2 regions of the Halobacillus sp. SY10 genome follow, and region 2 is predicted to be linked to the other one. Evidence: a T-box and tRNA genes for the amino acid it is inferred to sense, from the RefSeq annotation. Region 2 holds a T-box; the other holds one or more tRNA genes.
What was found. The T-box of region 2 lies ahead of tyrS (tyrosine--tRNA ligase). A T-box ahead of a tRNA ligase gene usually reads a tRNA of that ligase, here a tRNA-Tyr.
Positions count from the first base shown of each region.

Region 1: it has a tRNA-Tyr gene. The T-box ahead of tyrS (tyrosine--tRNA ligase) is inferred to sense a tRNA for this amino acid. The anticodon was not compared.

Region 1 covers NZ_CP174345.1:170,077-174,485, forward strand. Annotated here, with positions in the region: rRNA gene ACJA3J_RS00950 (23S ribosomal RNA) at 1-1,439, shown strand, start outside; rRNA gene rrf (5S ribosomal RNA) at 1,531-1,644, shown strand; tRNA gene ACJA3J_RS00960 (tRNA-Asn) at 1,688-1,762, shown strand; tRNA gene ACJA3J_RS00965 (tRNA-Thr) at 1,766-1,837, shown strand; tRNA gene ACJA3J_RS00970 (tRNA-Glu) at 1,859-1,933, shown strand; tRNA gene ACJA3J_RS00975 (tRNA-Val) at 1,940-2,015, shown strand; tRNA gene ACJA3J_RS00980 (tRNA-Thr) at 2,028-2,103, shown strand; tRNA gene ACJA3J_RS00985 (tRNA-Tyr) at 2,120-2,205, shown strand; tRNA gene ACJA3J_RS00990 (tRNA-Gln) at 2,315-2,389, shown strand; tRNA gene ACJA3J_RS00995 (tRNA-Lys) at 2,570-2,642, shown strand; tRNA gene ACJA3J_RS01000 (tRNA-Gly) at 2,659-2,733, shown strand; tRNA gene ACJA3J_RS01005 (tRNA-Ala) at 2,737-2,809, shown strand; gene rocF (arginase) at 3,155-4,057, shown strand; gene ACJA3J_RS01015 (aspartyl-phosphate phosphatase Spo0E family protein) at 4,068-4,262, opposite strand.
Region 2 covers NZ_CP174345.1:1,471,882-1,476,290, forward strand. Annotated here, with positions in the region: gene ACJA3J_RS07570 (FMN-dependent NADH-azoreductase) at 35-661, shown strand; gene ACJA3J_RS07575 (hypothetical protein) at 1,075-1,653, shown strand; T-box leader at 1,715-1,940, shown strand; gene tyrS (tyrosine--tRNA ligase) at 1,985-3,226, shown strand; gene ACJA3J_RS07585 (nucleotidyltransferase domain-containing protein) at 3,254-3,874, shown strand; gene ACJA3J_RS07590 (tetratricopeptide repeat protein) at 4,001-4,409, shown strand, end outside.

The sequences.
Region 1 (4,409 bases), 1.3 Mb from region 2:
GGAGGATAAGGAGAGCGCGCCACTGGATGTGCGCGTCCAAGCAGTGAGACGGTCGGATAGGCAAATCCGTCCGGCAACGTCAAGCTGTGATGGGGAGGGAAATAGAGTACCGAAGCTCCTGAGTTCACACTGCCAAGAAAATCCTCTAGTGAGGAAAGAGGTGCCCGTACCGCAAACCGACACAGGTAGGCGAGGAGAGGATCCTAAGGTGAGCGGGAGAACTCTCGTTAAGGAACTCGGCAAAATGACCCCGTAACTTCGGGAGAAGGGGTGCTCCTCTGCCGAGGAGCCGCAGTGAAAAGGCCCAAGCGACTGTTTACCAAAAACACAGGTCTCTGCGAAGCCGTAAGGCGAAGTATAGGGGCTGACACCTGCCCGGTGCTGGAAGGTTAAGGGGATGCGTTAGCTTATGCGAAGCGTTGAACCGAAGCCCCAGTAAACGGCGGCCGTAACTATAACGGTCCTAAGGTAGCGAAATTCCTTGTCGGGTAAGTTCCGACCCGCACGAAAGGTGCAACGACTTGGGCACTGTCTCAACGAGAGACCCGGTGAAATTATACTATGTGTGAAGATGCACATTACCCGCGACAGGACGGAAAGACCCCGTGGAGCTTTACTGTAGCCTGATATTGAATGTTGGTACAGCTTGTACAGGATAGGTAGGAGCCTTAGAAGCCGGAGCGCTAGCTTCGGTGGAGGCGCTGGTGGGATACTACCCTGGCTGTACGGACATTCTAACCCAGGACCGTGATCCGGTCCGGAGACAGTGTCAGGTGGGCAGTTTGACTGGGGCGGTCGCCTCCCAAAAGGTAACGGAGGCGCCCAAAGGTTCCCTCAGAATGGTTGGAAATCATTCGCAGAGTGTAAAGGCACAAGGGAGCTTGACTGCGAGACCTACAAGTCGAGCAGGGACGAAAGTCGGGCTTAGTGATCCGGCGGTTCCGCATGGAAGGGCCGTCGCTCAACGGATAAAAGCTACCCCGGGGATAACAGGCTTATCTCCCCCAAGAGTCCACATCGACGGGGAGGTTTGGCACCTCGATGTCGGCTCATCGCATCCTGGGGCTGTAGTCGGTCCCAAGGGTTGGGCTGTTCGCCCATTAAAGCGGTACGCGAGCTGGGTTCAGAACGTCGTGAGACAGTTCGGTCCCTATCCGTCGTGGGCGTTGGAAATTTGAAAGGAGCTGTCCTTAGTACGAGAGGACCGGGATGGACACACCGCTGGTGTACCAGTTGTTCCGCCAGGAGCATCGCTGGGTAGCTACGTGTGGTCGGGATAAGTGCTGAAAGCATCTAAGCATGAAGCCCCCCTTGAGATGAGATTTCCCTTTGCTTTAAGCAAATAAGATCCCTCAGAGACGATGAGGTTGATAGGTCCGAGGTGGAAGCGTGGTGACACGTGGAGCTGACGGATACTAATGGATCGATGACTTATCTATCTGATGAAAATCATTCGTGAAAAGATCGTCCTTTTTCAAACAAGATGTTTCCTTATCCAGTTTTGAGGGTTCACCTCAAACTTTATATTGATGTGGTGGTGAAGGCGAAGAGGTCACACCTGTTCCCATGCCGAACACAGCAGTTAAGCTCTTCAGCGCCGATGGTAGTCGGGTTTACCCCCGTGAGAGTAGGACGCCGCCACATTGATTCTCTTTCCTTATTAATGCTTTTGATGAATGAACATTATTCCAACGTAGCTCAGTGGTAGAGCAATCGGCTGTTAACCGATCGGTCGTAGGTTCGAATCCTACCGTTGGAGCCACTTGCTTCCATAGCTCAGTGGTAGAGCACTTCCATGGTAAGGAAGGGGTCGCCGGTTCAAATCCGGCTGGAAGCTCTGAGAAACGATCAAACACATGGCCCGTTGGTCAAGTGGTTAAGACACCGCCCTTTCACGGCGGTAACACGGGTTCGAATCCCGTACGGGTCACCACTTATCGGAGGATTAGCTCAGCTGGGAGAGCACTTGCCTTACAAGCAAGGGGTCGCAGGTTCGAACCCTGCATCCTCCACCATTAAATTCATAAGCCGGCCTAGCTCAACTGGCAGAGCAACTGATTTGTAATCAGTAGGTTGGGGGTTCAAGTCCTCTGGCCGGCACCACTTATTTAGTCAAAGTGGAGGGATAGCGAAGTTGGCCAAACGCGGCGGACTGTAAATCCGCTCCCATCGGGTTCGTAGGTTCGAGTCCTACTCCCTCCACCATTTATTTCATTGACTATAACGGCTGACATCCATGATCAGCTATTTTTTATGAAAATAAACATTTCTTGTATAATGATCTTTAGATGGTAAATACTATTTTTGTAACTGTTGGGCCATAGCCAAGCGGTAAGGCAACGGTTTTTGGTACCGTCATGCGCTGGTTCGAATCCAGCTGGCCCAGCCATTTTCTTAAGATGTTATACTGGATATTATTATATGAGTCATTAGCTCAGCTGGTAGAGAAGCCGTAATCATCATTGAATTTTCTTCATTGTAGGCTTTGCGAGGAGCGTATGCTTCACCGATAAATCTATCAACGTGACGAGCACACTGCTTATAAAATAATGAGCATTATTTTTCATACGAGCCATTAGCTCAGCTGGTAGAGCATCTGACTTTTAATCAGAGGGTCGAAGGTTCGAATCCTTCATGGCTCATCTTTCATTTTCATATGCGGGAGTAGTTCAGTGGTAGAACACCACCTTGCCAAGGTGGGGGTCGCGGGTTCGAATCCCGTCTCCCGCTCCATACGGGGCCTTAGCTCAGCTGGGAGAGCGCCTGCTTTGCACGCAGGAGGTCAGCGGTTCGATCCCGCTAGGCTCCACTCTATGAACCTGACATCAACAGTTGATGTCAGGTTTTTTATGTTCTTTTCCTATTGCATCCAGGATTTTTTGATGTCCCAAAGAAAATCTCTAATGGTTTTCGAGCCATTGATTAAAAGTTATTGAGATTCTCATTTGTTTTTGATGTTCATCGAATTTTGTAACGCTGCTCTCGATGAACAGTCCTTCTTCTATTATATGGAAAAAGGTTTCAAACCTTGTAAACATGCATGATTACATACGTTTTCATACTGTTTCCCGTATATATATGCACAAACATGTCCAGTTGAGTCATAACGGGAAAAACGGATACAATTATAGTAGAGAAAAAAGGAGGAACTTTGATGAATAAACAGCTTTCAGTTATCGGTGTACCTATGGACCTTGGACAGATGCGCCGAGGCGTGGATATGGGACCAAGTGCTATTCGTTATGCGGGTATGGTTGAACGTCTAGAGCAATTGAAATATAACATTGAAGATCTAGGGGACATTGAGATTCCTCGTCCAAAACAAAATACAGATGAGAAAGAAGATAATTTACGTAACTTGAATGAAATTGCTGAGGGAAGTCGTCGTCTTGCAAAGGCGGTTGATGAAGTAGTAGAAAATAAACGTTTTCCACTTGTCCTTGGGGGAGATCATAGTATTGCTATGGGGACTCTTGCAGGAGTTGCCAAACATTATGAAAACCTTGGTGTCATCTGGTATGATGCTCACGGCGATTTGAATACTGCCGACAGCTCGCCTTCCGGTAACATTCATGGGATGCCACTTGCTGTAAGCTTAGGAATCGGCCATGAGAAACTGACGAGTATCCATGATTATGAACCAAAGATTAAACCAGAAAATATTGTGATTATCGGAGCCCGTTCTCTAGATGAAGGAGAAAGAGTGCTTATTGAAGAGAAGGGCATCAAAGTCTATACGATGCACGAAGTTGACCGTATGGGCATGACGCAAGTGATGGAAGAGACAGTGGATTATTTGAAAGATCGTACCGATGGGGTGCATTTAAGCTTAGACCTTGATGGTCTGGATCCTAATGAAGCTCCTGGCGTAGGAACACCTGTAATGGGTGGCTTAAGCTACCGTGAGAGCCATCTAGCAATGGAGATGCTTCATCAGTCAGAGATGATTACATCTGCGGAATTCGTAGAAGTAAACCCGATTCTCGATGAAAAAAATAAAACCGCTAGCGTAGCGGTAGGTTTGATGGGTTCTCTATTTGGTGAGAGCTTGAAATAAATGCACAATTCTAGCAGTAACCCGCTTTTTGTAAGGTGGGTTGCTGTTTTTTATATGTTATTTCATCATATTCATTTAACAAGCGATCTAATTTCACACTCACTCGTATGACTTCCGGCGAGCTCAACTTATGGAGGCTGGCTAAACGAATCATTTCCACACGACAAGCTTCGATTTCTTTCTTCAAAGCGGTCACTCGCTTCATATTAAATTTCCTCCTAAGAAATTTTTTACATTTACAGCTTTATAACCGATACTAAAAAAAGTTAAACTTATATTAGCTAAAAAAATATTAAATTTATGAAACTTTGTGGCGAGGTCATCCGTAAAGGTTAACGACCGCACGTATAGC
Region 2 (4,409 bases):
AACTATACTATCTTGAATGGAAAGGTAGGATCCTATGGCGAAGGTTTTATACATCACGGCACATCCACACGATGAAACGGCCTCTTACAGCATGAGGGTGGCGAAGACTTTTATTGACACATACAAAGAAGTGAATGCAGGCGATGAAATCATTCATATCGACTTGTATAGAGAAGATATTCCGCACATAGATGCTGATATTTTCAGCGGGTGGGGGAAATTGCAGTCGGGAGATAACCTTTCAGACGAAGAAAATAGGAAGGTCGAACGACTGAGAGAGTTGAGTGATCAATTCATTTCCGCAGACAAGTACGTTTTTGTCACCCCGATGTGGAACTTCTCTTTTCCTCCTGTAATGAAGGCCTATATTGATGCGGTGGCCGTGGCGGGCAAAGCATTTAAATATACAGAAGAGGGTCCGGTCGGTCTATTGACGGATAAAAAAGCTTTCCACATCCAGGCATGTGGCGGGATTTATTCGGAAGGACCTGCAGCTGGAATGGAAATGGGGCACCGGTATTTGAACATCATTATGCAATTTTTCGGCGTACCGTCCTTCGATGGTCTTTTTGTCGAAGGACATGCGGCGAATCCGGGTCAGGCGGATGACATTAGAGAACATGCGATGGCAAGGGCGAAAGACGCAGCCCGGACATTTTAAATGTTGACCAGCTCTCCTTAGGAAGTGCCCGTAGAAAAAAAAGCTCGTTGAGTGCGTGTTTTTACGGGCGTTTTCCTTTTTTACATGAAAATATGATAGGGTGAATGTAGTGGTGGTTGGGTTAAGATGGAAAAAAGGTAGTTTTCATCTGTTCCATTCCTGTATTTTTATGACGGAAATCGTAGAGAAAGGATTTAGAATGAATTACATCATCAGCTTGTTTTTATACATATTTTTAATCGCTCTTGTTTCATCACTTTTGTTTATTATTGTGACGTCCATTTGGGATTCTTCGGCACCGGAAATTGTTTTCCTTTTGTCGGTGATCTCTGTACAGCTACTATTCAACCATATAGGGGGAAATGCAGGAAACAGTCATGAATCTAAACTATAAATGAATGAAGGAGGGTATGATGAGACATTTCATAGGATTACTTATCGTTGTTTTTCTATGCAGCCTTCCTTTGCAGGTCTCTGCCACCAGTTACGAAAAACTTGATGCTCAAGAGGTTGTTGACCGGGCGGAAGTCATCGTTATCGGGACTTACGATTTTGGTCATCGATCTGAAGGTAGTGAATTTGTCTTTGATGGTTATCCTTTTGATGTGGAAGCAGTACTTAAGGGAAAGGTTGGAGAGGAAATTACAGCCGGAATCGATCGGTTTGATGTCAGCTGGGCGAAAGATTTTCAAGAGAAAGGCGGCAGGTTCATGCTTCTTTTGGAAAATATCCCGGAGACTGATTTCCTAACACCAGTGGTGGCTGCAAATGGGATGGTCCAATTAATGGGTGACTCGGTTCAAGATGAGGGTGAAGACAAAACTTTCTATACTGAATTTATGAAGGAACATCCATCTAAAGAAAAGAGAACTCCCGTGTCTGAAGACTCTACTTCTTCTACAAGCATCCTTTTCCTCGTAGGTGCGGTCAATCTTGGAGGTATGTTTTTCCTCCAAAGAAAAAACGTAGGGAGTGTGTTTCATAAGAAATAAAATATTCAGAAAAACGTTGACATCTTCTTCCTTTCCGCGTAACATAATCCTAACTTTAATACCTACGGCAATGACAGAAACCCAGTAGTGAAGAGATCCCTGTCGTCAGAGAGTCGACGGTTGCTGCGAGTCGATACACACCTCTTCATGAATTACCTTCTGGAGCTTCTTTTACGAAAACTCATGTGAGTAGTGGAAGACGGTAAATCCGTTATCTTTTTGAGGGGAGGATGAAGACATTCATCTTCAACTTGGGTGGTAACGCGTGTAGAAGACACGTCCCATGATGGGGCGTGTCTTTTTTATATTCTAAAAAATGGAGGGCTGTAAGATGATCGAACAATTGAATGATGTGCAAAAAAGAGAACTGGAAAAGCAAAGGGAGGTTCTATCTTATGGTGTCTCCTCGATCATTCCGGAAGATGAGTTCAAAGAGAAAATTGCGAAGTCGATTAAAAATGAGAAGCCACTGAAAGTGAAGTTGGGGCTCGATCCGACTGCTCCTGATGTCCACCTCGGCCATACGGTTGTGTTGAATAAATTGAAACAGTTTCAGGAATTCGGGCACACAGTTCAGCTGATCATCGGCGATTTCACAGGGAAGATTGGTGATCCGACGGGTAAGTCAATCGCCCGTACTGCTTTGACGGATGAAGAAGTGGAGCACAATGCAAAAACTTACTTTGAACAGTTCGGCAAAGTAATCGACATGGAAAAAGTAGAGCTCCATTACAACTCGAAATGGCTTTCCAAAGTTGGGTTCTCAGAAGTGTTGAAACTGGCGAGTACGGTGACGGTGGCAAGGATGCTCGAGCGCAATGACTTTCATAACCGGTACGAAGCGAATAAGCCGATCCACCTCCATGAGTTTTTCTACCCCGTCATGCAAGGATATGATTCGTATGCTTTGGAGTCAGACATCGAACTCGGAGGGACCGATCAAGAATTCAATGTATTGTTCGGAAGGCAAGTTCAGGAGCACTACGGCAGGGAAAAGCAAGTCGTCCTGCTGATGCCTTTGATTGAAGGGCTTGACGGTGTGGAGAAAATGTCGAAGTCGAAAGGCAATTACATCGGTGTGGATGAGCGGCCGCAGGACATTTTTGGAAAAACGATGTCGATTCCTGATGCGTTGCTCATGAAATATTTTGAACTCGTGTCTCCGTTATCCATAGAAGAAGTGCAGGAAATGAAACGGAAGCTTGATGAAGGTACGCTTCACCCGCGGGATGCCAAAATGAAGCTTGCCGCTTCTTTTGTCGAAATGCTTCATGGAAAAGAGGCAGCTCGTCATAGCCGAGAACAGTTCATCAATGTTTTTCAGAAAAAAGCGATGCCGGATGAGATTCCTGAAGTGATGTGGAAAGGAGAAGAGGAGCTTCTCATTGTCGACCTCGTCAAGGAACTCGGACTTTTACCTTCCAAGAGTGAAGGGAGAAGGATGATCAAAAATGGCGGGGTCCGGATCGACCAGGAGAAAGTGACGGATGTCAATCAAACGGTGCAAGTGACAGACGGGGTAGTGGTTCAAGTCGGGAAACGGAAGTTTGTAAGGCTAAGAAGTTCATCCTGATTGGAGAAGAAAAGGGGAAATGAAGTGATGGAAAGAGAAGCATTTATAGAAAAAGCAACCGAACATATGAGAGAGACCTATAAGTGTCATACCGTATTCTTGTACGGTTCCTATCAAACCGGGGACTCTACGAATGAAAGTGATGTCGATTTGATTGGTTTTTCCGATGAGCTGGAAACACAGAATAAAGTGGAAACGTTCAGTGGCAAGCTTTTGGATGTGTGGGTCCACAAGACGGATGATATGAAAGAGCCGGCCAACTTTTTGAAAGTCCATCGTGCCGAGGTCCTCGTCGATGATCATGACCTTGCCCAAAAATGGATGACAGAGATTGATTCTATTTTCAACGAGGGACCGTCGTCTTTGCAGCCGAAGGAGAAGCAGTTTTTGAAAGATTGGCTGATTAAGATGAAAATACGCTCGAGAAAAGGGGATATGGAGGGCCGCTATCGCTTTCACTGGCTAGTGAAGGAAAGTCTTGAAATTTATTTTGAGATGATCGGACGCTGGTACCTCGGTCCGAAAAAGTCGCTGAACTGGTTACGTGAGCACGATGTGGAAGGGTACCGGATTTACGATAAGCTGCTGGAAGGGCCGGGGGATCGCAGGCGGCTGGATGCCTGGATTGATCATTTGCAGAAGCTTTGAGTCAATTGTTGGGATATGGGCCAAAATGAAATTTTATCGGCTGAATTGAAAATATATCAATTAAAATCTAAAGATATCAACCAAATGAAGAATATATCAATTAATCAAGGGAGGAAGGGGGATTTTATGAATCAAATCCAGTTCTTGTTGGATGAAGGAGAGAGCGAGAAAGCTAGAGTTGAAGCATTGAACCACTTGAAACGGGACGAGGAAAACGCAGATTTGAATTATTTGTGTGCGGTATCGCATGATGCGCAAGGGATGGAGCGGGAAGCCATCCCCTTTTATGAAAAAGCCATTGACCATGGAATACAAGGCGACCGTAGAACTCAGACCTATATTCAGTGGGGAAGCAGTCTAAGGTGCATCGGGAAGTATCATGAAGCGAGGGAGGTCCTGGAAAAGGGAGCGCAGGAATTTCCAGGGAATCCCGCGATTCAGGTGTTTCACGCGATGACCTTATACAACTTGAAGCAGTCCCCCCAAGCGGTGGAACAATTGCTGGCGGTGCTGGGTTCTCATGCAGACAGTCCCT